DNA from 4 places in the Streptomyces zaehneri genome. Region 1 is predicted to be linked to each of the others. Evidence: riboswitches for the same ligand, from Rfam matches in the RefSeq annotation. Region 1 holds a riboswitch; each other region holds the start of a gene.
The links. Region 1 has a riboswitch for cobalamin ahead of QQM72_RS08225 (CbtB domain-containing protein). Riboswitches for the same ligand answer to the same signal wherever they lie in the genome.
Positions count from the first base shown of each region.

Region 2: another riboswitch for cobalamin. It lies ahead of QQM72_RS09715 (ABC transporter substrate-binding protein); the one in region 1 lies ahead of QQM72_RS08225 (CbtB domain-containing protein).
Region 3: another riboswitch for cobalamin. It lies ahead of QQM72_RS21420 (cobalamin biosynthesis protein); the one in region 1 lies ahead of QQM72_RS08225 (CbtB domain-containing protein).
Region 4: another riboswitch for cobalamin. It lies ahead of QQM72_RS00375 (ribonucleoside-diphosphate reductase subunit alpha); the one in region 1 lies ahead of QQM72_RS08225 (CbtB domain-containing protein).

Region 1 covers NZ_JASTTJ010000003.1:563,562-569,198, reverse strand. Annotated here, with positions in the region: gene msrA (peptide-methionine (S)-S-oxide reductase MsrA) at 1-311, opposite strand, end outside; gene QQM72_RS08235 (FAD-dependent oxidoreductase) at 661-1,794, opposite strand; partial or broken gene QQM72_RS40845 (MFS transporter) at 1,928-2,109, opposite strand; gene QQM72_RS08230 (CbtA family protein) at 2,248-3,009, opposite strand; gene QQM72_RS08225 (CbtB domain-containing protein) at 3,035-3,256, opposite strand; cobalamin riboswitch at 3,294-3,437, opposite strand; gene QQM72_RS08220 (enoyl-CoA hydratase/isomerase family protein) at 3,517-4,593, opposite strand; gene QQM72_RS08215 (hypothetical protein) at 5,157-5,637, shown strand, end outside.
Region 2 covers NZ_JASTTJ010000004.1:301,681-307,317, forward strand. Annotated here, with positions in the region: gene QQM72_RS09695 (nucleotidyltransferase family protein) at 1-211, shown strand, start outside; gene aceB (malate synthase A) at 395-2,029, shown strand; gene QQM72_RS09705 (SelT/SelW/SelH family protein) at 2,052-2,339, opposite strand; gene QQM72_RS09710 (HipA family kinase) at 2,336-3,250, opposite strand; cobalamin riboswitch at 3,355-3,555, shown strand; gene QQM72_RS09715 (ABC transporter substrate-binding protein) at 3,624-4,694, shown strand; gene QQM72_RS09720 (FecCD family ABC transporter permease) at 4,691-5,637, shown strand, end outside.
Region 3 covers NZ_JASTTJ010000012.1:181,030-186,666, forward strand. Annotated here, with positions in the region: gene cobN (cobaltochelatase subunit CobN) at 1-794, opposite strand, end outside; gene QQM72_RS21415 (cobyric acid synthase) at 791-2,359, opposite strand; gene QQM72_RS21420 (cobalamin biosynthesis protein) at 2,356-3,345, opposite strand; cobalamin riboswitch at 3,447-3,586, opposite strand; gene QQM72_RS21425 (hypothetical protein) at 3,718-3,939, opposite strand; gene QQM72_RS21430 (inorganic phosphate transporter) at 3,974-5,227, opposite strand.
Region 4 covers NZ_JASTTJ010000001.1:76,712-82,348, reverse strand. Annotated here, with positions in the region: gene QQM72_RS00390 (GntR family transcriptional regulator) at 1-272, shown strand, start outside; gene QQM72_RS00385 (DUF3311 domain-containing protein) at 417-686, shown strand; gene mctP (monocarboxylate uptake permease MctP) at 683-2,308, shown strand; cobalamin riboswitch at 2,534-2,703, shown strand; gene QQM72_RS00375 (ribonucleoside-diphosphate reductase subunit alpha) at 2,826-5,204, shown strand; gene QQM72_RS00370 (ribonucleotide-diphosphate reductase subunit beta) at 5,204-5,637, shown strand, end outside.

The DNA of each region.
Region 1 (5,637 bases):
TGCTCGTCGTCCACGTAGTAGATCGCCGAGCGGTAGCTGAGGCCGATGTCGTTGCCCTGGCGGTTCTTGGTGCTCGGGTCGTGGATCTGGAAGAAGAACTCCAGGAGCGTGCGGAAGTCGGTCTTCTCGGGGTCGAAGAGGATCTCGATGGCCTCCGCGTGGGTGCCGTGGTTACGGTACGTCGCGTTCGGTACGTCACCCCCGGTGTATCCGACCCGGGTCGCCGTCACGCCCGGGAGCCTGCGGATCAAGTCCTGCATCCCCCAGAAGCATCCGCCCGCCAGTACGGCCCTCTGCGTCTGCGCTGCCATCTCAGCACCTTCCGTATCTCTCGTCCCGGCCGCTCGAGCCGCTCGCTCGCACACCGTCGACGTACCAGCCTGTGTGGATACAACAGCACGTGAGAGGCCCGAACAATTCCGTGCCCGCACAGTCGGTCACGGCTCGTCGTCGAATCGAGGCGCACGTCGAATCGATGCAACGCGTGAGGTGATCGTTCCATGCTGGAACCGGCGATCCCGGGCTTCTCGCCGAAGGCCCTGCGCCGGGTCATGAGCTGCGCCGCAGGGTCTCCCGGCTGATCGACCGCACGCGCCCCGTCAGCGACGGCGGCCTCCGTCCGATGATCAACCGGCCGGCCAAGGCGGGACTCCTGGTGCGTCAAGCCGATCCCCGGGCCGGCGCCGCCCGCTTCGCTCCCCTGACCTGTGCCGTGCGTCCCAGGCGGAAGCGGGGATGCGGCTCGGCGCGGCCGGTGGCGAGGTCGGCGGCCATCGCGCCGATGAGCGGGGCGAATTTCGCGCCGTGCCCGGAGCAGGGGGAGACGATGACGAAGGGGCCGTGGCGGTCCAGGACGAAGTCCTCGTCCGGGGTGGTGGTGTAGAGACAGGTCGCCTCGGCGACCGGGTTGGGCTCGAGGCCCGGGAGGCGGTCGCGTACGAAGCCGCTCACCCGCGTCCGCGACGACGGATCGACGACCCCGCTGCGGGTGCGGGCGGTGGCGGGCGTGCCGCGGTCGTGCTCGGCGACCTTGACCGCCGGGAGCGGGCCCCCGTCGCTTCCGGACGGCAGGCCGTAGAGGTGCAGCGCGCCGTCCCAGATCAGGGTCGGCCACCTGACGGACGGGTCCCGCTGCCGGAAGTGGAAGACCTGCTGCTGGGTCACCGCCAACGGAGGCAGCGAGAAGGGCAGTTCGAGCTCGGGCAGCCAGGCGCCGGCCGCGATCACCACCGTGTCGGCGACGATCTCGCGGCCGTCGTCGGTGTGCAGGCGCACCTTCTCGCTCCCCCGGACGTCGATGCCGGTGACGCGGGCGCCGATGACCGCCCGCGCTCCGTGTTCGATCGCCCGCCGTACGCAGGTCCCCACGGTCTCGTCGGCGTCGACCACGCCCGCTTCCGGGTGGTGGAGCACCGGACCGGTGACGCGGATGTACGGCCAGCGCTCGGCGGCGGCTTCCGCGCCGAGGAGTTCGTGGGGCACTCCGGCCGCGCCGAGGAGGTCGGCGAGGGCCTTCGGGTCGTGGTCCTCGCCCATGTCGAGCCCACCGGTAGTGCGCAGCAGGGAGGCCGAACCGTCGTCCTCCAGCTCCCGCCACTGCTCGTAGGCCTGTCCGGTCAACCGCACGTAGAACGGGTCGGCGTACACCCGCCGGAAGATCCGTGAGCTGCCGTGCGAACTTCCGTGCCGGTGGCCGATGTCGTACGCCTCGACGAGCGTGACCTCGTGGCCTCGGCGGGCCAGTTGCCAGGCGGTGGCCGCGCCCATGAGTCCGGCGCCGACGACGGCGATCACAGTCCCTCCCCGGGGATCCGGTCGGTGCCCGCGAGCGGGATGCGGGTCATGACAGCAGACTCGATCGTACGGGCGACCAGGTCCTCGGGTTCCCGGTGGAGGGGGTGGGTCCGGGGTGGGCCTTGCCGAAAGCGGCGGCGGTCACGACGATCGCGCCACCGCGACCGGCAGGGCGTACCCGCAGATCAGCCGTCCCGCCGCGGCCTCGGACACCGCAAGGCTGCGGCTCACTTGCGCAAGCGGCCCCGCGATCGCGGACTCGGTCGGACCGATCCCGAATCCACCGAGAGCGAGCGCGACGAGCCCGGCGGGCATCCGCCGGGTACGAACGGCCGGTCGGATGTCCGTGTCGCCGTCTTCGCGGGGCGCTCCGGCCGCTGATCCGGCGTCGGCTCGCGCACACGAGAGGGCCCCGGGACGGGGCCCTCTCGTCGGATCGTCGTGCCGGTCGGGTCAGTGCGGGGCGGCCACCGGCGTGCCCGCGGTCACCGTGGCGGGCTTGGGGTGCAGCAGCCGTTCGGCCAGTTCACCGAAGACGAGGCCGAAGCCTGCCCAGAGCGTGACCTGCATGGCGAGGGCGGACAGGCGGAACCGCCACAGCAGGGCGGCCGGGAAGTCGCCCGGCACCTCGTTGACGGCGGGCAGGAACTCGTAGGCCAGCCCGATGACGAGCACGAAGCCGAGGACGGCCGCGACGGTGGCGTTCCAGGGGCCGAGCCTCGGTGCGAGCCGCTTGCCCAGGATCACCGCGGCGACCGCGAGCAGCACGCTGAGCACCATCATCAGGAAGTACAGCGTGGTGCGCTTGCCGATGGTGTCGCCGTCACCGACCGCGGGCGGATTGGCCGGGTACTTCAGGAACGGCACGACGTACACGGCGAGCAGGGCGGTCCCCGACAGCAGAAGGGCCGTGGCCCGCGGGGTGAACCGGCCGACGCGGCCGAGGGCGAAGCAGAAGGCGAGGGCGGCGATGCCGCCGAAGGCCACCCCGTAGATCAGCACGCCGGTGGCGAGGCCGGCGGTGGACTGGAGGCTGCGGGACACGAGTTCCACCTCGTGGTGCTCGTGGCCCGCGGCGTGGGACTCCTCGAAGCCGATCGCGCTGTCGACGTTCGGCTCGCCGAGGAAGTAGGCGACGATCAGGGCGAGCACGCCGGCGCCGAGGCCGGCGAGCATGCCCCGCACGAGGAGGTTTCTTACCGTTGCGGAGTTCATGGGTGTGCCGGGGTTCCCCTCGGGATCAGTGGCAGGGGAAACCGAGCAGGTGGCGGGCGTCGTGCACCCACTCGTGAACGTCCTCGCCGGAGACGACGGCTGTCGCGCCCTGCTCCGCGCCGACGAAGTACAGCAGGACCAGCATCAGGACGCCGAAGAAGACCGCCCACGGGGCGATGTCCTTCAGCGGCAACTTGGCGGGTACGACAGGCGTGGTGGTAGTCGGCTGGGCGACATGCTGCGCCATGGCAGAACCTCCTCTGGGAGTTCGCGTCCCATCTCGGTGGTGCACATGACGACGGCCACGGGTCTGACTCGCGGTGTGTGCCCCTTCGGGGTACACCGTCCACAGTGGCGCGACCGTGCCGGGTTCTCACCGGCTTCCGTCTCGCCGTCGTCGATATCAGAGCGACGGTATCGCGTGTCGGGCCCCCGGCCAATACCGCCCCACCTGGCGTGACCCCGCACTCCACGGCCAGGTGGCCCGGATCACCACGCCGGTTGCGCTCAGCGGAGCCCCTCCGCGGCGGTGTCGGGTCGGGCGAGCCCGAGTTCGCGCTCGCCGAGCGGGGTGAAGAAGCGCTCGACGTCGGCCCCGGTGACCTCGGCGAGGGTGGCCGGCGACCAACGCGGGTCCCGGTCCTTGTCGATGACCTGGGCGCGGATGCCCTCGACCAGGTCGGGCGTGGTCAGGGCGGCGCAGGAGACGCGGTACTCCTGTTCCAGCACCCGTTCCAGCGAGCCGAGCCGGCGGGCACGGCGCAGGGCGGCCAGGGTGACCTTGAGCGAGGTGGGCGACCTGGTCAGGAGGGTCTCCGCGGCCTCCTTCGCCGCCGGGTCGCCGTGGGCGAAGAGCCGTCGGACGATCTCCTCGACGGTGTCGGCCGCGTAACAGGTGTCGATCCACGCCCGCCGGCCGGCCAACTCGCCCGCCGGCAAGGGCTGTACGTGACGGTCCAGGGCATCCCGTACGGGTAGCACGGCGAGGTCGTCGGCCAGCCGCCGGAGGGAGGCGGACGGTACGCAGTGGTCGGCGAGCCCGCACGACACCGCGTCCCCGGCGCCGATCTGCGTGCCCGTCAGGGCGAGATGGGTGCCCAGTTCGCCCGGGGCGCGGGCGAGCAGGTGGGTGCCGCCGACGTCCGGCACGAAGCCGATGCCGGTCTCGGGCATCGCGATCCTCGACCGCTCGGTGACGACCCGGACGCTGCCGTGCGCGGAGACGCCGACCCCGCCTCCCATCACGATGCCGTCCATCAGGGCGACGTAGGGCTTGGGGTAGCGGGCGATGCGGGCGTTGAGGTGGTACTCGTCGCGCCAGAAGGCGGCCGAGGCGGTGCCGTCGCCGTCGCGGGCGTCGTCGTGGACGGCACGGATGTCGCCGCCCGCGCACAGGCCGCGCTCCCCCGCGCCGGAGATGACGACGGTCTCGACGGCCGGATCACGTTCCCATGCCGTCAGCGCGGCGTCGATGCGGCGCACCATCGCGTGGTTCAGGGCGTTGATGGCCCTCGGTCGGTTGAGCGTGATGTGGGCGGCTCGGCCGGTGGTGTGCAGCAGGACGGGCGCCTCGATGTCGCTCATCCGAGTGCCTCCGTCAGGCCGCGGGCCACGTTGACGCGCATGATCTCGTTGCTTCCTTCCAGGGTGCTGGACGCACAGGTCATGGACGATCTTCTCCATGCCGTGCTCGCCGAGGAAGCCCCTGCCCCCGTCCAGTGGGGAAGCCGGCCGGGCGGCGGGCATCCGGTGGCGGTGGCGCACCGGGCACGCGGACAGGGCTCGCCCCGACGCGGATGGAGAGCGAGCCCTGTCCACCGGATCCGATGGTCGGGTCCCGGAGGCCGGTGGGCCCATGAGTGCGCGGGGGCCGGCCGTGGTGACCGGCGCACACCCCGTACGAGTGGCGCACACCCCCGGCCGGACCGCCGGCCCGCGGGCCGGATCCGCACGCGTGACCTGTGTCGCGCCGGGGAAGGCGCATCCCGGCGGGGCGTCTGCGGGTGCCCGCGCCACCGACCCGCTTGATCGCGCACCCCCCGCGGCGGGCGATACTGGCCTTCGCACGCCGTCGCCACGTCGTCACCGCCCTCACGAATGGACTCACCCACATCTCCGCGACCGTTCCGCCCACGACGCCCTCCACGGTGTGGCAGACCCGTGGCCGTCACACCGGCCCCACCGCTCCGGACGTCCTGCGCAAGCACCTTCAGGCACTCAAGGACGCCGAGACCCTCCAGGACTTCATGGAGCTGCCGGACACCGACACCCCCGAGGGGGAGACGGCCTTCGAAGCCCGGTGGCTGGTCGCGGAGGAGGTGACCGTCCGTGCCCGGCTCAGGCTCGCCGAGTGGTCGGGCCAGGGCCAGGAATGGACGCTGACGGCGGAGGCGGAACGGCCGTGGGACCAGCGATGGCCCTCGCCCGCCGGGATGTTCTGGTCCTGGGAGGCGGCCACGCCATGGGGCAACGAGACCGTCACCGGTGAGCGGTTCCTGGCCGCGAACCCGCTCCCGGCGGACGACAAGGAGCTGCGGCGCGCGCTCCGGGGCGCCCTGCGGGACACCTGGGCCGTCCACCTCGTCGTGCACGAGGCCATGACACCCGACGAGCTGGGCCGGCGGTCGC
Region 2 (5,637 bases), on a different contig from region 1:
GCTGGTCTGCGCCGCCTACGACGGCGTACGCGGCCATCCCGTCCTGTTCGGAGCCGGCCACTGGGCGGACATCGCCGCGACTGCCACCGGCGACCGGGGGGCACGCGCCTATCTGAAGGAGCACGAGGAGGCGATCACGCTCGTCGAGTGCGGGGACGTGGCCCGCCCCTTCGACATCGACACCCCGCAGGATCTCGCGCACCTCGAGTGAGGAGCCTGGCACTGGGCGCCACCTTGCCTCGACGCGGAGAATCTCGACATCAACAAATCATTGAAGTTCCACGATGAGGAAACTAGTATCCACTTTTCAGAAGGACCCGGCCCGTCCGGGGCCCCGCCCGCCGTACTCGGTTCGACTGGCACCCGGTGCCACCGCTGAAGGAAGTGACCGCTCATGTCCGCACCAGCGCCGTCCCCGCTGGCCATCGTCGACGCCGAGCCCCTGCCGCGGCAGGAGGAGGTCCTCACCGAGGCGGCCCTCGCCTTCGTGGCCGAGCTGCACCGGCGGTTCACCCCGCGCCGCGACGAGCTCCTCGCCCGGCGCGCGGAGCGCCGCGCCGAGATCGCCCGCACCTCCACCCTGGACTTCCTCCCGGAGACCGCGGCGATCCGCGCGGACGACTCCTGGCGGGTCGCCCCCTCCCCCGCGGCCCTGGACGACCGCCGGGTCGAGATCACCGGCCCGACCGACCGCAAGATGACCATCAACGCCCTGAACTCGGGCGCCCGGGTCTGGCTCGCCGACTTCGAGGACGCCTCCGCGCCGACCTGGGAGAACGTCGTCCTCGGCCAGATCAACCTGGCCGACGCCTACACCCGCAGCATCGACTTCACCGACCCGGGGTCGGGCAAGTCGTACGCCCTGAAGGACGCGGACGAGCTCGCCACGGTCGTGATGCGCCCGCGCGGCTGGCACCTGAACGAGCGTCACCTCGTCGACGCGGACGGCCGTCAGGTCCCCGGCGCCCTGGTCGACTTCGGCCTCTACTTCTTCCACAACGCCCAGCGTCTGCTCGACCTCGGCAAGGGGCCGTACTTCTACCTGCCGAAGACGGAGTCACACCTGGAGGCCCGCCTCTGGAACGAGGTGTTCGTCTTCGCGCAGGACCACGTCGGCATCCCGCAGGGCAGCGTCCGCGCCACCGTGCTCATCGAGACGATCACCGCCGCGTACGAGATGGACGAGATCCTGTACGAACTGCGCGACCACGCCTCCGGGTTGAACGCCGGCCGCTGGGACTACCTGTTCTCCATCGTCAAGAACTTCCGTGACGGCGGGACCAGGTTCGTCCTCCCGGACCGCAACGCGGTCACGATGACCGCCCCGTTCATGCGGGCGTACACCGAACTCCTCGTCCGCACCTGCCACAAGCGCGGCGCGCACGCCATCGGCGGCATGGCGGCCTTCATCCCGTCCCGCCGCGACGAGGAGGTCAACAAGGTCGCCTTCGAGAAGGTCAAGGCGGACAAGGACCGCGAGGCGAACGACGGTTTCGACGGGTCGTGGGTGGCCCACCCGGACCTGGTGCCGATCGCCATGGCCTCCTTCGACGCGGTGCTCGGCGACCGGCCGAACCAGAAGGACCGGCTGCGCGAGGACGTCGACGTCAAGGCGGGCGACCTGATCGCCGTCGACTCGCTGGAGGCCCGGCCGACCTACCCGGGCCTGGTCAACGCCGTTCAGGTCGGCATCCGTTACATCGAGGCCTGGCTGCGCGGCCTGGGCGCGGTCGCCATCTTCAACCTGATGGAGGACGCGGCCACCGCCGAGATCTCCCGCTCGCAGATCTGGCAGTGGATCAACGCGGGAGTGGAGTTCGAGCGCGACGGGAGCACGGTGAAGGCCACGCCCGAGCTGGCCCGCGAGGTCGCCGCCGCGGAACTGGCCGCGATCCGCGCGGAGATCGGCGAGGAGGCCTTCGCGGCCGGCCACTGGCAGCAGGCGCACGACCTGCTGCTGACCGTCGCCCTCGACGACGACTACGCGGACTTCCTCACCCTGCCGGCGTACGAGCAGCTCAAGGGCTGAGCACCGGCACCGGCCGGAAGGCTCACCTGTCCGAGTGGCCCAGGGACCGTCCCGGGGCCACTCGGTCACGTACGAGCTTCTTCACCGCGGTCGGCTCCGGGAAGCCCTGTTCGCGGCGGTCCCAGATCACCTCGTCGTCCACCCGGACGACGAAGACGCCGCCCCTGCCGGGCTTCAGGGCGAGCTCCGTCAGCTCGGCCTCGAAGGTCGTGAGCAGCTCCTGCGCCAGCCAGGCCGCGCGCGGCAGCCAGCGGCACTGGGTGCAGTACTCGATCTCGACCCGCCCGCCCACGTCGCTCGGTTCGCTCATCCGAGGTGCACCGACCAATCCTGTTCCGCGGCCGGCTTGCCGTGCAGGTCGGGGACCCGCTTGAGCCAGTCGGGCCGTCCTTGCCGTGTCCGCGCCGCACGCCGTGCCTCGTCGGCGGCGAGCTCCTGCGGGCCGGGGAAGTCGGTGGGCAGCCAGGCCGCCGAGGCCCGCACGCGCGCGTGGAGGTAGCGCACGTACGCCTCCCGGACCGCGTCCGGGGTCGCGAACCCCGCTTCGCCGGTCAGCCAGGCGTCCGGTACCTCCGCCACGATCGTGCGCAGCAGCTCCTCGGTCACCCTGGGCGCCAGTTCGGCGTCGGCGGCCCGGGTGTCCGGGGCGCAGCGGCCGAGGGCGTGGTGGCGGAAGTCGTAGCGCTTCTCGGGGTCGGCGCCGTCCCAGCGGTGGTGGAAGACGAGGGCGGCACCGTGGTCGATGAGCCACAGCCGGGGCGCGGCGATGCCGAGGGTCGGCCAGACCATCAGGTTGGAGCTGTGGACCGTCCGGTCGACGTTGACGGTCAGGGCGTCCAGCCAGACGATCCTCCCGGCCTCCAGCGGCTCCACCGGGAAGGCCTCGGCGACCTCCGGCGTGAAGTCCTCCGCACCCGGCAGGAAGTCCATCCCGAGGTTGAGCCCCGCGCTCGCGGCGTGCAGCTCCCGCACCTCCTGGTGCGGTTCCCGCTCCGCGATCGCCGGGTCGAACCGGACCAGGACCAGTTCGGGAAAGCGCAGCCCGAGGGCGCGGGCCAGCTCGCCCACGATCACCTCGGCGACGAGCGCCTTGCGGCCCTGCGCCGAGCCCGTGAACTTCACGACGTAGGTGCCCAGGTCGTCGGCCTCGACGACGGCGGGCACGGAGCCGCCCGCCCGCAGCGGAGCGAGGTAGCGGGTCGCCGTGACCTCGGTCAGCATGGCTCTCTCCCTCTGGCCTGAAGGAGCATAGTAACCAGGCCCGACAGCCGGCGAGAGGGCCCGAGCCGGCGCGCGGAAGGGCCCGCGGGCGGCCTCCGCGGCTGTGGTAGCTTGCCCAGGCCAGTCGAACCCATGTGCGCACGTGAGTGTGTACGGGTCAGGGAATCCGGTGCGAATCCGGAGCTGACGCGCAGCGGTGAGGGCGACGGGCGGGGCAACGGCCACTGGACGGCGTACGCGGTCCGGGAAGGCGCCTCGTCCGGGTGACCCCGAGTCCGAAGACCTGCTGGCCGCCCCCGCCGCCCGCATACGGCCGGGGGAGCACCGTACGACCGGGCTTCGCGCTTGAGCCCTCGACGCCGAAGGAAACCCTGTGCCGCTCGCACGTCCCCTCCGTTCTGCCCGGCCCGCCGTTCTGTTCCTGGCCGGTGCCCTGCTGCTGGCCGGCTGCGGCTCCTCGGGCCCGGCGGGCTCCTCCGGCTCGGCGGGCTCCGGCTCGGCGGGCAGGAGCGGGGCCGCCGACCGTCCGGTCCGGCTCGACAACTGCGGGCGGCGGGTCGTTGTCGACAGCCCTCCGCGGCGGGCCGTCTCGCTCAACCAGGGCACGACCGAGATCATGCTCTCCCTCGGGCTGGCCGACCGCATGGCGGGGACCGCCACCTGGACCGACCCGGTGGCAAAGGGCCTGGAGAAGGCGAACGCGAAGGTGAAGCGCCTCGCCGACAACGCCCCCTCCTTCGAGACGGTGCTGGACACCGAACCCGACTTCGTCGCCGCCTCCTTCGCCTCCACCCTCGGCAAGGGCGGGGTCGCCCCGCGCGAGCAGTTCGAGAAGCTCGGCGTGCCCACGTACCTCTCCCCCTCCGACTGTGTCGGCAAGGACAACAGCGGTGACGGCGACGGCGTCCGCACCGAGCCGCTGACCATGGACGCGGTCTACGGCGAAGTCCGCGACCTGGCCGCGGTCTTCGGCGTCCGGGAGCGCGGCGAGAAGCTCGTCGCCGAACTGAGGAACCGCGTGACCAGGGCCACCGCCGGCCTGGACGCCCGGGGCGTGACCCTCATGTACTGGTTCGCCAACTCCCAGTCCCCGTACCTCGCGGGCTGCTGCGGCGCGCCGGGCGTCGTCACGAACGAGCTCGGCGCGAAGAACGCCTTCGACGACACCGATCAGGAGTGGCCCCAGGTCAACTGGGAGACGGTCGCCGACCGCGACCCGGACCTCCTCGTCATCGGCGACCTGACCCGCAGGCAGCAGACGGCCGAGACCGCCGCCAAGAAGATCGAGTTCCTGGAGTCGAACCCGGTCACCAGGAACATGACCGCGGTGAAGGAGAAGCGGTACGTGCTGCTGTCCGGACAGGCCATGAACCCGACCGTCAGGACCGTCGAGGGCATCGAGAAGCTGGCGGCGGCGCTGCGCGGCCACGGCCTCGCGGGATGACCGGCGCTCCGTCGGCGTCCACGGCGGCTGCCGGGGCGCCGGCGTCCCGGGCGGCGGCAGTGGGCCGGCTGCGCCGGGCGCTGCTGTGGGCGTCCGGTCTCGCGCTGCTGTGCGCCTCGGTCGCCGTGGCCATCACCATCGGCCCGGCGGACATCGCCGTCGGTGACGTGTGGTCCGCGGTCGCGGCCCATCTCGGCTGGGGACAGGCGCAGTTCACTCCGCTGCGGGACGGCATCGTGTGGAACCTGCGGCTGCCGCGCACCCTGCTCGCCGCGGTGTGCGGCGCCGGCCTCGCGGTGTGCGGGGCGGTGATGCAGTCCCTGCTGCGCAATCCGCTCGCCGACCCCTTCGTCCTCGGCGTCTCCTCCGGCGCCTCGACCGGCGCGGTGCTGGTCGTCGTCCTCGGCGCGGGCGGCGGTCTCCTGTCGGTCTCCGCAGGCGCGTTCCTCGGCGCGCTGGTCTCCTTCGCGCTGGTGCTGCTGCTCAGCCACACCCTCGGCGGCACCACGGACCGGGTGGTCCTCGCCGGAGTCGCCGCCATGCAGCTGTTCTCCGCGCTCACCTCCTTCGTCGTGATGACGGCCGCCGACGCGGAGACCACCCGCGGCATCCTGTTCTGGCTGCTCGGCTCGCTCAGCGGCGCCGACTGGACGGACGTGACCGCCGGCGCGGCCGCGCTGGTCGTGGCGCTGACGGTCTGCCTGGGTCACGCCAGGACCCTGGACGCGTTCGCCTTCGGGCAGGACGCGGCCCTCTCCCTCGGCGTCTGCGTGGCCCGCACCCGTCTGGTGCTGCTGTGCACGACCGCGCTGCTCACCGCCGCCCTGGTGAGTTCGGCCGGGGCGATCGGCTTCGTCGGCCTGGTGCTCCCGCACGCCGCACGCGTCCTCACCGGCCCCGGCCACACCCGGCTGCTGCCCGCCACCGCCCTGACCGGCGCGGT
Region 3 (5,637 bases), on a different contig from region 1:
GCGTCGGACTCCTCCCAGGCGCTCTTCGACGAGGTGAGGCACAGCCCCTGCAGCACGGGGACGTCGAGGTCGGCGAGCGCGCCGATGTCCCAGGCCTCCTCGTCCCCGCCCGCCGAGGCCTGCGAGGCGTGCGCGCCGCCGGCGGCGAGGACCGTGGCGACGAGGGTGTCGGTCCGCCCGAGGATCTCGTAGAGCCCCGGGTCCGCCCCGCGCAGCGAACCGCAGTACACGGGAAGGGCGTTGGCGCCGTGTGCCTCGACGGCGTCGCACAGCGTGTCCACGAAGGCGGTGTTGCCGCTCAGTTCGTGCGCCCGGTAGAAGAGCACCCCGATGGTCGGCCGGCCCTCGACGAAGGCACGCTCGCCATGGACGCCGTACTCGGGCATCTTCTGCGGCTCGACGAAACCCTCACCGGTCAGCAGCACGGTGTCGGAGAGGAACCGGGCCAGCTCGGTCAGGTTGGCCGGGCCGCCCTCGACGAGATACCGCAGCGCCTCCGCCACCACACCGGCGGGCACCGACGACTCGGCCATCAGCTCCGCGTCGGGCACGGTCTCGCCGCCCAGCAGCACGGTCGGCACGCCGGACGCCTTGAGCGCGGCGAGCCCGTCCTCCCAGGCCCGCTTGCCGCCGAGCAGCCGCACGACCGCGAGGTCGGCGCCGTCGAGGAGCGCGGGGAGTTCCCCGGCGACATCCACCCGGGTCGGGTTGCCGATCCGGTACGAGGCGCCGGAAGCGGCCCGGGCCGCCAGCAGATCCGTGTCGGCGGTCGACAACAACAACACTGTGCTCATGCGGGCGCTCCCGGTGGAATGAAAGGCAGTCCTTGCGGCGCGCCCGACTCGATGAGCCGCCAGAGCGCGTCGGTGTCCGCGTGCTGTTCGATCAGGTCGCCGAGGCGGTCGAGCTGCTCCTCGCGCAGCCCGGCGAACGAGGTGTCGGCGGCGGGCACGAAGCGGCGGCCCGCGGCGGCCGCCACCTCGCGCAGGAAGGCCCGCCGGAATCCGTCCGACTCCAGCGAGCCGTGCCAGTGCGTGCCCCAGGTCTGTCCGACCCGGCAGCCGTCCAGGCCGTGTCCTCGGTCGTCGGTGAGGAACGCCTCGCCCCCCTGGACGTCGGCGACCCCGTGATGGATCTCGTACCCCTCGACCCGCTCGCCGAGGGCTTCCCCCACCGGCCGGGTCAGGGTCTTCTCGCGGGCGAACCGCACCCGGACCGGGAGGACTCCGAGGCCCGCCACCTGTCCGAGCCGGCTCTCGACCTCGTCCTCGATGTGCTCGCCGAGGAGCTGGAAGCCACCGCAGATGCCGAGGACGGGCCGCTGCTCGGCGGCCCTGCGCAGGATCGCCTCGGCCAGCCCCCGCTCCCGGAGCCACTCCAGGGCGCGCACGGTTCCCCGGGTCCCCGGAATCACCACCAGGTCGGCGTCGGCCAGTTCCTCGGGCCGGTCCACGAACCGCACGACGACGCCGGGTTCGGCGGCCAGCGCGTCCACGTCCGTGAAGTTGGACATGAGCGGGACGGCGCAGACGGCGACGCGCAGCACGTCCTCGCCGACGGGCGGGGCGGTGTCGGACTCCCGCACGGTCCCGCGCAGCGAGACCCTCCCCCACTCTCGGCTTCGCTCGAGCGGGGGGACCCCCATCCCGTCCTCCTCGTCGATGCCGAGCCCGTGCCGGAACGGCAGCACGCCGTACGTCCGCCGCCCGGTGAGCCCGTGCAGCATGTCCAGGCCCGGCTCCAGCAGGGAGACGTCCCCCCGGAACTTGTTGACCAGGAACCCGGCGACCAGTTCCTGGTCCTCGGGCGAGAGCAGGGCGACGGTGCCGAAGAAGGAGGCGAAGACGCCCCCGCGGTCGATGTCGCCGACGACGAGCACGGGCAGCCGCGCGCCCCGCGCGATCCCCATGTTCACGATGTCGGTCCGCCGCAGATTGATCTCGGCCGGACTGCCCGCCCCCTCACAGATCACCGCGTCATACGTGCCCCGCAACTCGGCGAGGCAGTCGAGGACGGTTCCGAGGAGTTTCTGCTGCCGCCCTCCGTGATACCCACGGGCGGTCATCTCGCCCACCGGCTTGCCGAGGAGCACGACCTGACTGCTCTGCTCGCCGCCCGGCTTGAGCAGCACGGGGTTCATCAGCGCGGTCGGCTCCACCCGGCAGGCCTGGGCCTGCATGGCCTGGGCCCGCCCGATCTCGGCGCCCTCCCTCGTCACGAACGAGTTGAGGGACATGTTCTGCGCCTTGAACGGTGCGACCTTCACCCCCTGCCGCACCAGCCACCGGCAGATCCCGGCCGTGACGACGCTCTTGCCGGCGTCGGAGGTGGTGCCGGCGACGAGGAGACCCCCGCTCATGTCGTACGCCCCTTCAGCTGGTTGATCCGGTTGCGCCCCTCGCCCGCGACGATGCTCGTGGCGACGGCGCGCGCGGCGACGGTGACGCCGAGCGCGAGGAGGCCGACGCGGCGGGAGAGCCGCGCGGCACGTTCGATGTCCCGGGCGACGACGGGCCGCCCGGCCGCGCCGTTCAGCACGGGCCGGTGCTCGACCCGCCCGGCGTACGACAGGGTCCCGCCCAGCCGCACCCCGAGGGCGCCCGCGAAGGACGCTTCCACCGGACCGGCGTTGGGGCTCGGATGCCGTCGGGCGTCGGCCCGCCAGGCCCGCACGGCGCCCCGCGGATCGTCCCCCGCGAGGGCGGCGAGCACGGCGGTCAGCCGGGCTCCCGGCCATCCGGCGACGTCGTCGAGACGGGCGGCGGCCCAGCCGTAGCGCAGATACCTCGGCGACCGGTGACCGACCATGGCGTCCAGGGTGTTGACGGCCCGGAACCCGACCAGGCCCGGCACCCCGCCCACGGCCCCCCACACCAGCGCCCCCACGACGGCGTCGGAGGTGTTCTCGGCGACGGACTCCACGACCGCGCGGGCGATCCCGTCGGCGTCCAGCGCCTGCGGATCCCGCCCGCACAGACGCGGCAGCCGCTCCCGGGCGGCCTCGACGTCCCCCGCCTCGAGCGCCCGGCCGATGGCCCGCGCCTCCCGGACCAGCGAACTGCCCCCGACCACGGCCCAGGTGGCGGCGGAGACGAGAGCGACGGTGGCGGCGGGGGAGGGGCGTACGGCCCGCTGAGCGACGGCTCCCAGGGCCACGGCCCCGCCGGCGCACACGACGGCGTGCAGGGCACCGCGTCCCCGGTGGTCCCGCCACAGCAGCCGTTCGACGGCGCCGGCGGCCCGCCCGAACGCGGCGACGGGATGCCCTCGGCGGGGATCTCCGAACAGCAGGTCGCCCAGAAGGCCGGTGGCGGCGCCGTACGCGTAGAGGCGATCGGCACGCATCGGCTCAGCCGGCCGTGGGGTCGGGCAGCGACCTGGTGCTGTACCTCAACGGCCGAGCGAGCATGGCGATATGTCCTCACTCAGGGTGTCCACGCCCTGGTTCGACGAGACCGGCGGCGAGAGTTCCTGGCTCCCGGGGGTTTCTACCCCGGTCACAGTGGCGGGACCGCGCCGGATTCACACCGGCTTCCTCTTCTGCTGCCGTACATGGCTCGGGCAGTCCACCACGGCCCGCAAGAGCCGTCAACTTGCCTTTGACCTGCGCGGCTCGAGTGTGCAGAACCCCACACAGGGCGCGTCGGCGGGGCCGCGAACGACAAGAGGTGCGGGACGGTGATCCGTCCCGCACCTCGAGGGTGTCCGGATGGCGCGTCAGGCGACGATCAGTGAGATCCCGTACGCCACCGCCGCCGCGCAGGCCGCGAAGCACGCGTACGCGCCGGTCACCGCGAGGGTGGCCGAGCCGCCCTGCGCCGACGCGCGTTCCTGCCGCGACAGGCCCATGACGCCGAGGGTGAACAGGGCGACGAGGCCCACGGTGACCACGAGGCTGACGCCGAAGACAGAGCCCAGGGCTGCCCAGTCGATCTTCATGCTGCTTCTCTTCCTTCGTGCCGGGTGCGCGGGCTCAGACGGCCGCGGCCGGGGGAGCGGCGGGGGTCGCGGGCTCTGCCGCCGGGCCGGGGATCGTGGCCGTCAGGTCCGCGAGGTCCTCGGCCAGGGTGCCCGGGGGCGGCGGGGTGACGGCGGCGATCGCCGTCGTGACGACGCCCGCCGGCTCGTCGTGCTCGTTGACGTTCGAGGCGTCGACGACCTCGCGCCGGGAGATCTTCCAGATGGCCGCGCTGGAGGCGATCAGGAAGACCGCGACGAGGGCCGTGCCCCAGTCGCCCAGGCCGGTGACGGACTCGGCGAGCGCGCCCACCAGGGCCGCGGCCGGGAGCGTCAGGCCCCACGCGACGAACATCCGGGTCGCCGTCGACCAGCGGACCACACCGCCCTTGCGGCCCAGCCCCGCGCCCATCACCGCACCGGAGACCGAGTGGGTGGTGGAGAGGGAGAAGCCGAGGTGCGAGGAGGCCAGGATGACCGTGGCCGCGCTGGTCTGGGCGGCGAAGCCCTGCTGCGGCTGGAGGTCGGTCAGCCCCTTGCCCATGGTGCGGATGATGCGCCAGCCGCCGAGGTAGGTGCCGAGCGCGATGGCCAGGCCGGCGGAGAGGATGACCCAGGTGGGCGGGTCGGAGTCGGGGGCCACGGCACCGCCGGCCACCAGGGCCAGGGTGATGATGCCCATCGTCTTCTGCGCGTCGTTGGTGCCGTGCGCGAGGGAGACCAGGCCGGCCGAGGCGATCTGGCCCGCGCGGTAGCCCTTGGCCGCCGCCTTGCCGTCGGCCTTCTTGCCCAGGGTGTAGGAGAGGCGGGTCGCGAGCATCGCCGCGACGCCCGCGACGATCGGTGCCGCGATCGCCGGGATCAGCACCTTGGTGACCAGGGCGTCACCGTGCACCGCGCCCATGCCGGCCGAGGCGATGGTGGCGCCGATCAGACCGCCCATCAGGGCGTGCGAGGAACTGGAGGGCAGGCCCACCAGCCAGGTCAGGAGGTTCCAGAGGATCGCGCCGACCAGGGCGGCGAAGATGACCTCGGGACGGATGCCGGTCTCGTCGACGAGACCCTTGGAGATCGTGTTGGCGACCTCCACCGAGAGGAAAGCTCCCACAAGGTTGAGCGCGGCGGACATGGCCACCGCAACCTTGGGCTTGAGGGCACCGGTCGAGATGGTGGTGGCCATCGCGTTGGCGGTGTCGTGGAAACCGTTCGTGAAATCGAACGCGAGTGCGGTGACGACCACAATCGCGAGGATCAGCGAGAAGTTTTCCATTTACCCAGGCAATCGTTCGAAGTCATTGGCGCGTTGACCGTAAGCAATCCGGGTGAACGGAAGATGAACTGGGAAGGGCATCCGGGTGTATGTGCAAGGGGGGTGCGGCGGTCCTCCGTCGCACCGCCGGGGCCGGGGTCAAGCGCCGTACGGTCGCCCGTCTTCGGCGAGCCCGCGCAACCGGCTCGCGGAGCCGCAGAAGAGATTTCGGTCACCCGGCGGCCGCCGCTGTCGGCGTACTGTCAGAAGTGCCGTGGGGAGGCCCCTGTCTGCTGTCCGGTCGGCGGTGTCCCGGCGTCGGACGCCCCGTGACGGGCGACCCACAGGGCGTGATCCACGGGACCGTCCGGGCCCCGGTCGGGACGTGGCACCGGCGCCCCTGCCGCAGGGTGGCGCCGGGCGTCGAGCGC
Region 4 (5,637 bases), on a different contig from region 1:
CCCTGCGCAGGTCGCTGGTCAAGTACACCTCGCTGTACACCGCGCTCGCCGAGGTCTACGACGTCCGTCTCGCCGAGGCCGAGGAGACCATCGAGACCTCACTGGCCACCCCGCGCGAGGCGGGCCTGCTGGGCACCGACGTGGGCCTGCCGATGCTGATGCTCTCCCGTCACTCGCTGGACCAGGAGGGCAGGCCGGTGGAGTGGGTGCGGTCGGTGTACCGGGGCGACCGGTACAAGTTCGTGGCCCGACTGAAGAGGCCCACCGAGTAGCCGCCGAGAGCCGGCGAGCGGCCCGGCGGGCAGCCCACCGCGTAGAGGGTCTGTGGAGGGTCTTCCGCTGGGCTTATCCGTCACTTACATTGCCTGCGCATTACATCTGTGATCAAGGCGATCAGAGTGAGGGGACGGCCGCCGATGACCGACGAGGAAACGAGGGAACCGGTGGTGACGCCTGCGCGCGTCGCCATCGCCCTCTGTCTGATCGCGCCCTTCGTGGCAATGCTGTGGGTGGGGTCGTACGCGAAGGTGGATCCGGCGTTCATCGGGATCCCCTTCTTCTACTGGTACCAGATGCTGTGGGTGCCCCTGTCCGCCGCGCTCACGGTGACCGCGTACAAGCTGTGGCAGCGTGACCAGCGCGGCCGCGCCGCCTCTTCTTCCGCGAAGGGGGGTGCGTCGGAGTGAAGGACGGCGTGAACGGCGTCGCGCTCGCCGTCTTCATCTTCTTCTTCCTGGCCGTCACGGTCATGGGCTTCCTGGCCGCGCGCTGGCGCAAGGCGGAGAACGACAGCCTCGACGAATGGGGCCTCGGCGGCCGCTCGTTCGGCACCTGGGTCACCTGGTTCCTGCTCGGCGGCGACCTGTACACCGCCTACACCTTCGTCGCGGTACCCGCGGCGATCTACGCGGCGGGCGCGGCCGGCTTCTTCGCGGTGCCGTACACGATCCTCGTCTACCCGCTGATCTTCACCTTCCTGCCCCGCCTGTGGTCGGTGTCCCACAAGCACGGCTATGTGACGACCTCGGACTTCGTGCGCGGCCGGTTCGGTTCGAAGGGCCTGTCGCTGGCGGTCGCCGTCACCGGCATCCTGGCGACGATGCCGTACATCGCGCTCCAACTGGTCGGCATCCAGGCCGTGCTCGACGTGATGGGCGTCGGCGGCGGCGAGGACACCAACTGGTTCATGAAGGACCTGCCGCTGCTGATCGCGTTCGGCGTGCTGGCGGCCTACACGTACTCCTCGGGTCTGCGGGCCCCCGCACTGATCGCGTTCGTGAAGGACACGCTGATCTACATCGTCATCGCGGTGGCGATCATCTACATCCCGATCAAGCTGGGCGGCTTCGACGACATCTTCGCCAAGGCCGGCGAGGCGTTCAGCCAGACCAACCCGGCGACGGGCAAGCCGCGCGGCGCGCTGGCGCCGGCGGAACCCGGCCAGTGGACGTACGCCACGCTGGCGTTGGGCTCGGCGCTCGCCCTGTTCATGTACCCGCACTCGATCACGGCGACGCTGTCGTCGCGCAGCCGTGAGGTGATCCGCCGCAACACCACGATCCTGCCGCTGTACTCCCTGATGCTGGGTCTGCTGGCGCTGCTCGGCTTCATGGCGATCGCGGCCGGAGTCAAGGTCACCAACGGGCAGCTGGCGATCCCGCAGCTGTTCGAGGACATGTTCCCGTCCTGGTTCGCGGGGGTGGCGTTCGCGGCGATCGGCATCGGCGCGCTCGTGCCCGCGGCCATCATGTCGATCGCGGCCGCGAACCTCTTCACCCGCAACATCTACAAGGACTTCATCAGGCCGGACGCGACACCCGCCCAGGAGACGAAGGTCTCCAAGCTGGTCTCGCTCCTGGTGAAGGTGGGCGCCCTGGTCTTCGTCCTCACCATGGACAAGACGGTCGCCATCAACTTCCAGCTGCTGGGCGGCATCTGGATCCTCCAGACGTTCCCGGCCCTGGTCGGCGGCCTCTTCACCCGCTGGTTCCACCGCTGGGCCCTGCTCGCCGGCTGGGCGGTCGGCATGGTCTACGGCACCTTCGCCGCGTACGGTGTCGCGTCCCCGACCCAGAAGCACTTCGGCGGCTCGTCGAAGGAGATCCCGGGCATCGGCGAGATCGGCTACATCGGTCTCACGGCGTTCGTGATCAACGTCGTCGTCACGGTGGTGCTGACCTTCGTCCTGAAGGCGGCCAAGGCTCCCGACGGCGTCGACGAGACGAAGCCGCAGGACTACACGGCGGACGCGGGCGACCCCGGCGTGGTGGTGGAGCTGCCCCCGGCGACGGCGGGCGCGGGCCACTAGGACGCGTCCGACGATTCCCGCCGGGTGCGCGACGGGAATCGTCGGACACGCCATGGACCGGTCACCGGGGACGGCACCCGGGCACGGTGTTCGGCACGGCACACGGCGGGCCGTCGGAGCGATCCGGCGGCCCGCCGTCGTGCGCCCGGGGCGACATCGCCCGGCATGTACGACATCACTCCCCTCGCCCACCAGTTGACGCTCTGAAGCCACCCCGACACAACATCTGGGGGTGGCGTGACAGGTGAGCACAAGATGTATGCTCATGCTCGCTGTCGCCGCAGGGGAATCCGGTGCGAATCCGGAACTGTCCCGCAACGGTGTACATGCGTGCACGCATACCCGTATGCGCACGCCTGTTCAGTCCGAGGTCCTGCCGAACAGCGTGCCCGGCCGTCCGGTCCGGGTGCCCTGACGTCCGGGTCTCGTGGAGTGGGCCGGTGGACGCGACGCCCCGCGCTCGCGAGCTGCCCCCTGCCCTCCGCAAGGCCCATCGCCGAGCGAGGGAGAGCCCCACGTGACCATCGCGCCAGCCGGCCCGGTTTCCGTCACCGAGCTGGAGACCGACGGTCCCGGTACCGCGTTGCTGCGGACCCTGACCGAGCTGACCGCCGACCTGCCCGACGCCGACCCCGGCCGGGTCGCCGCCGCCGCTCTGCGCGGCCGGTCCGCGCGGGCTGCCTCCGAGATCACCGCGGAGCTGCGCGAGCTGGCCACGGAGGGCGCCGCGGGCCTGATCTCCGAGGACCCCGCCTACTCGAAGCTGGCCGCCCGGCTGCTGACGATCAGCATCGCCGCGGAGGCCGCCTCCCAGGGCGTCACCTCGTTCACCGGATCGGTCGCCGTCGGCCACCGCGAGGGTCTGATCGCCGACCGCACCGCCGAGTTCGTGCGCGTCCACGCGGTCCGCCTCGACGCCCTGATCGACCAGCAGGGCGACGACCGCTTCGGCTACTTCGGGCTCCGTACCCTGCACAGCCGCTACCTCCTGCGGCACCCGATCACCCGTAAGGTCGTCGAGACGCCGCAGCACTTCCTGCTGCGCGTCGCCTGCGGCCTCGCCGAGGACGACACGCCCCGTTCCCTGGACGAGGTCGCCGCGCTCTACCGGCTGATGAGCCGTCTGGACTACCTGCCGTCCTCCCCCACGCTCTTCAACTCCGGTACCCGGCACCCCCAGATGTCGTCCTGCTATCTCCTCGACTCGCCGCTGGACGAGCTGGACTCCATCTACGACCGCTACCACCAGGTGGCCAGGCTGTCGAAGCACGCGGGCGGCATCGGCCTTTCGTACTCCCGTATCCGCAGCCGCGGTTCGCTGATCCGTGGCACCAACGGGCACTCGAACGGCATCGTGCCGTTCCTGAAGACGCTCGACGCCTCGGTCGCCGCGGTGAACCAGGGCGGACGGCGCAAGGGCGCGGCGGCGGTCTACCTGGAGACCTGGCACTCCGACATCGAGGAGTTCCTGGAGCTGCGGGACAACACCGGTGAGGACGCCCGCCGGACGCACAACCTGAACCTCGCGCACTGGATCCCGGACGAGTTCATGCGCCGGGTCAACGCCGACGCACCCTGGTCGCTGTTCTCCCCCGCCGACGTGCCCGAGCTCGTCGACCTGTGGGGCGAGGAGTTCGACGCGGCCTACCGCGGGGCCGAGGAGGCGGGCCTCGCGAAGAGGACCATCCCGGCCCGTGATCTCTACGGCCGCATGATGCGCACCCTCGCGCAGACCGGCAACGGCTGGATGACCTTCAAGGACGCGGCCAACCGCACCGCCAACCAGACGGCCGAACCGGGCCACGTCGTGCACTCCTCCAACCTCTGCACGGAGATCCTGGAGGTCACGGACGACGGCGAGACGGCGGTCTGCAACCTCGGTTCGGTGAACCTCGGCGCGTTCGTCGACGCGGCGGCCGGCACGATCGACTGGGAGCGGCTGGACGAGACCGTCCGCACGGCCGTCACCTTCCTCGACCGGGTCGTCGACATCAACTTCTACCCGACCGAGCAGGCGGGCCGCTCCAACGCCCGCTGGCGCCCGGTCGGCCTGGGCGCGATGGGCCTCCAGGACGTCTTCTTCAAGCTGCGGCTGCCCTTCGACTCGCCCGAGGCGAAGGCGCTGTCCACCCGGATCGCCGAGCGCGTCATGCTCGCCGCCTACGAGGCCTCCGCCGAGCTGGCCGAGCGCAACGGCCCGCTGCCGGCCTGGGAGAAGACCCGTACGGCCAGGGGCGTGCTGCACCCGGACCACTACGGCGTCGAGTTCGGCTGGCCCGAGCGCTGGGCGGCCCTGCGCGAGCGGATCGCGCGGACCGGCATGCGCAACTCCCTGCTCCTCGCCATCGCCCCCACCGCCACCATCGCGTCCATAGCGGGCGTGTACGAGTGCATCGAGCCGCAGGTGTCCAACCTGTTCAAGCGAGAGACGCTGTCCGGCGAGTTCCTCCAGGTCAACTCCTACCTGGTGCAGGACCTCAAGGACCTCGGCGTCTGGGACGCCCGCACCCGCGAGGCGCTGCGCGACTCCAGCGGCTCGGTGCAGGACTTCGCCTGGATCCCGGCGGACGTGCGCGCCCTGTACCGCACGGCGTGGGAGATCCCGCAGCGCGGCCTGATCGACATGGCCGCCGCCCGGACCCCGTACCTTGACCAGGCCCAGTCCCTGAACCTGTTCCTGGAGACGCCGACCATCGGCAAGCTCTCCTCGATGTACGCGTACGCCTGGAAGTCGGGCCTGAAGACGACGTACTACCTGCGCTCCCGCCCGGCGACCCGCATCGCCCGCGCGGCCCAGGCGCAGACCCCGACCGCCATCCCCGTGCAGCAGGTGACCTCGGAAGAGGCCGTCGCCTGCTCCCTTGAGAACCCCGAGTCCTGCGAGGCCTGCCAGTAATGACCACCGCACCCGAGAAGACCGAGAAGAACCTGCTCGACCCGGGCTTCGAGCTGACCCTTCGTCCCATGCGCTACCCGGACTTCTACGAGCGCTACCGGGACGCCATCAAGAACACCTGGACCGTCGAGGAGGTCGACCTCCACTCGGACGTCGCCGACCTGGCGAAGCTGTCCGAGGGCGAGCAGCACATGATCGGCCGGCTGGTCGCGTTCTTCGCGACGGGCGACTCGATCGTGGCGAACAACCTGGTGCTGACGCTGTACAAGCACATCAACTCCCCCGAGGCGCGCCTCTATCTGTCGAGGCAGCTCTTCGAGGAGGCCGTCCACGTCCAGTTCTATCTGACGCTCCTGGACACCTACCTCCCCGACCCGCAGGACAGGACGGCGGCCTTCGACGCGGTCGAGAACATCCCGTCGATCCGCGAGAA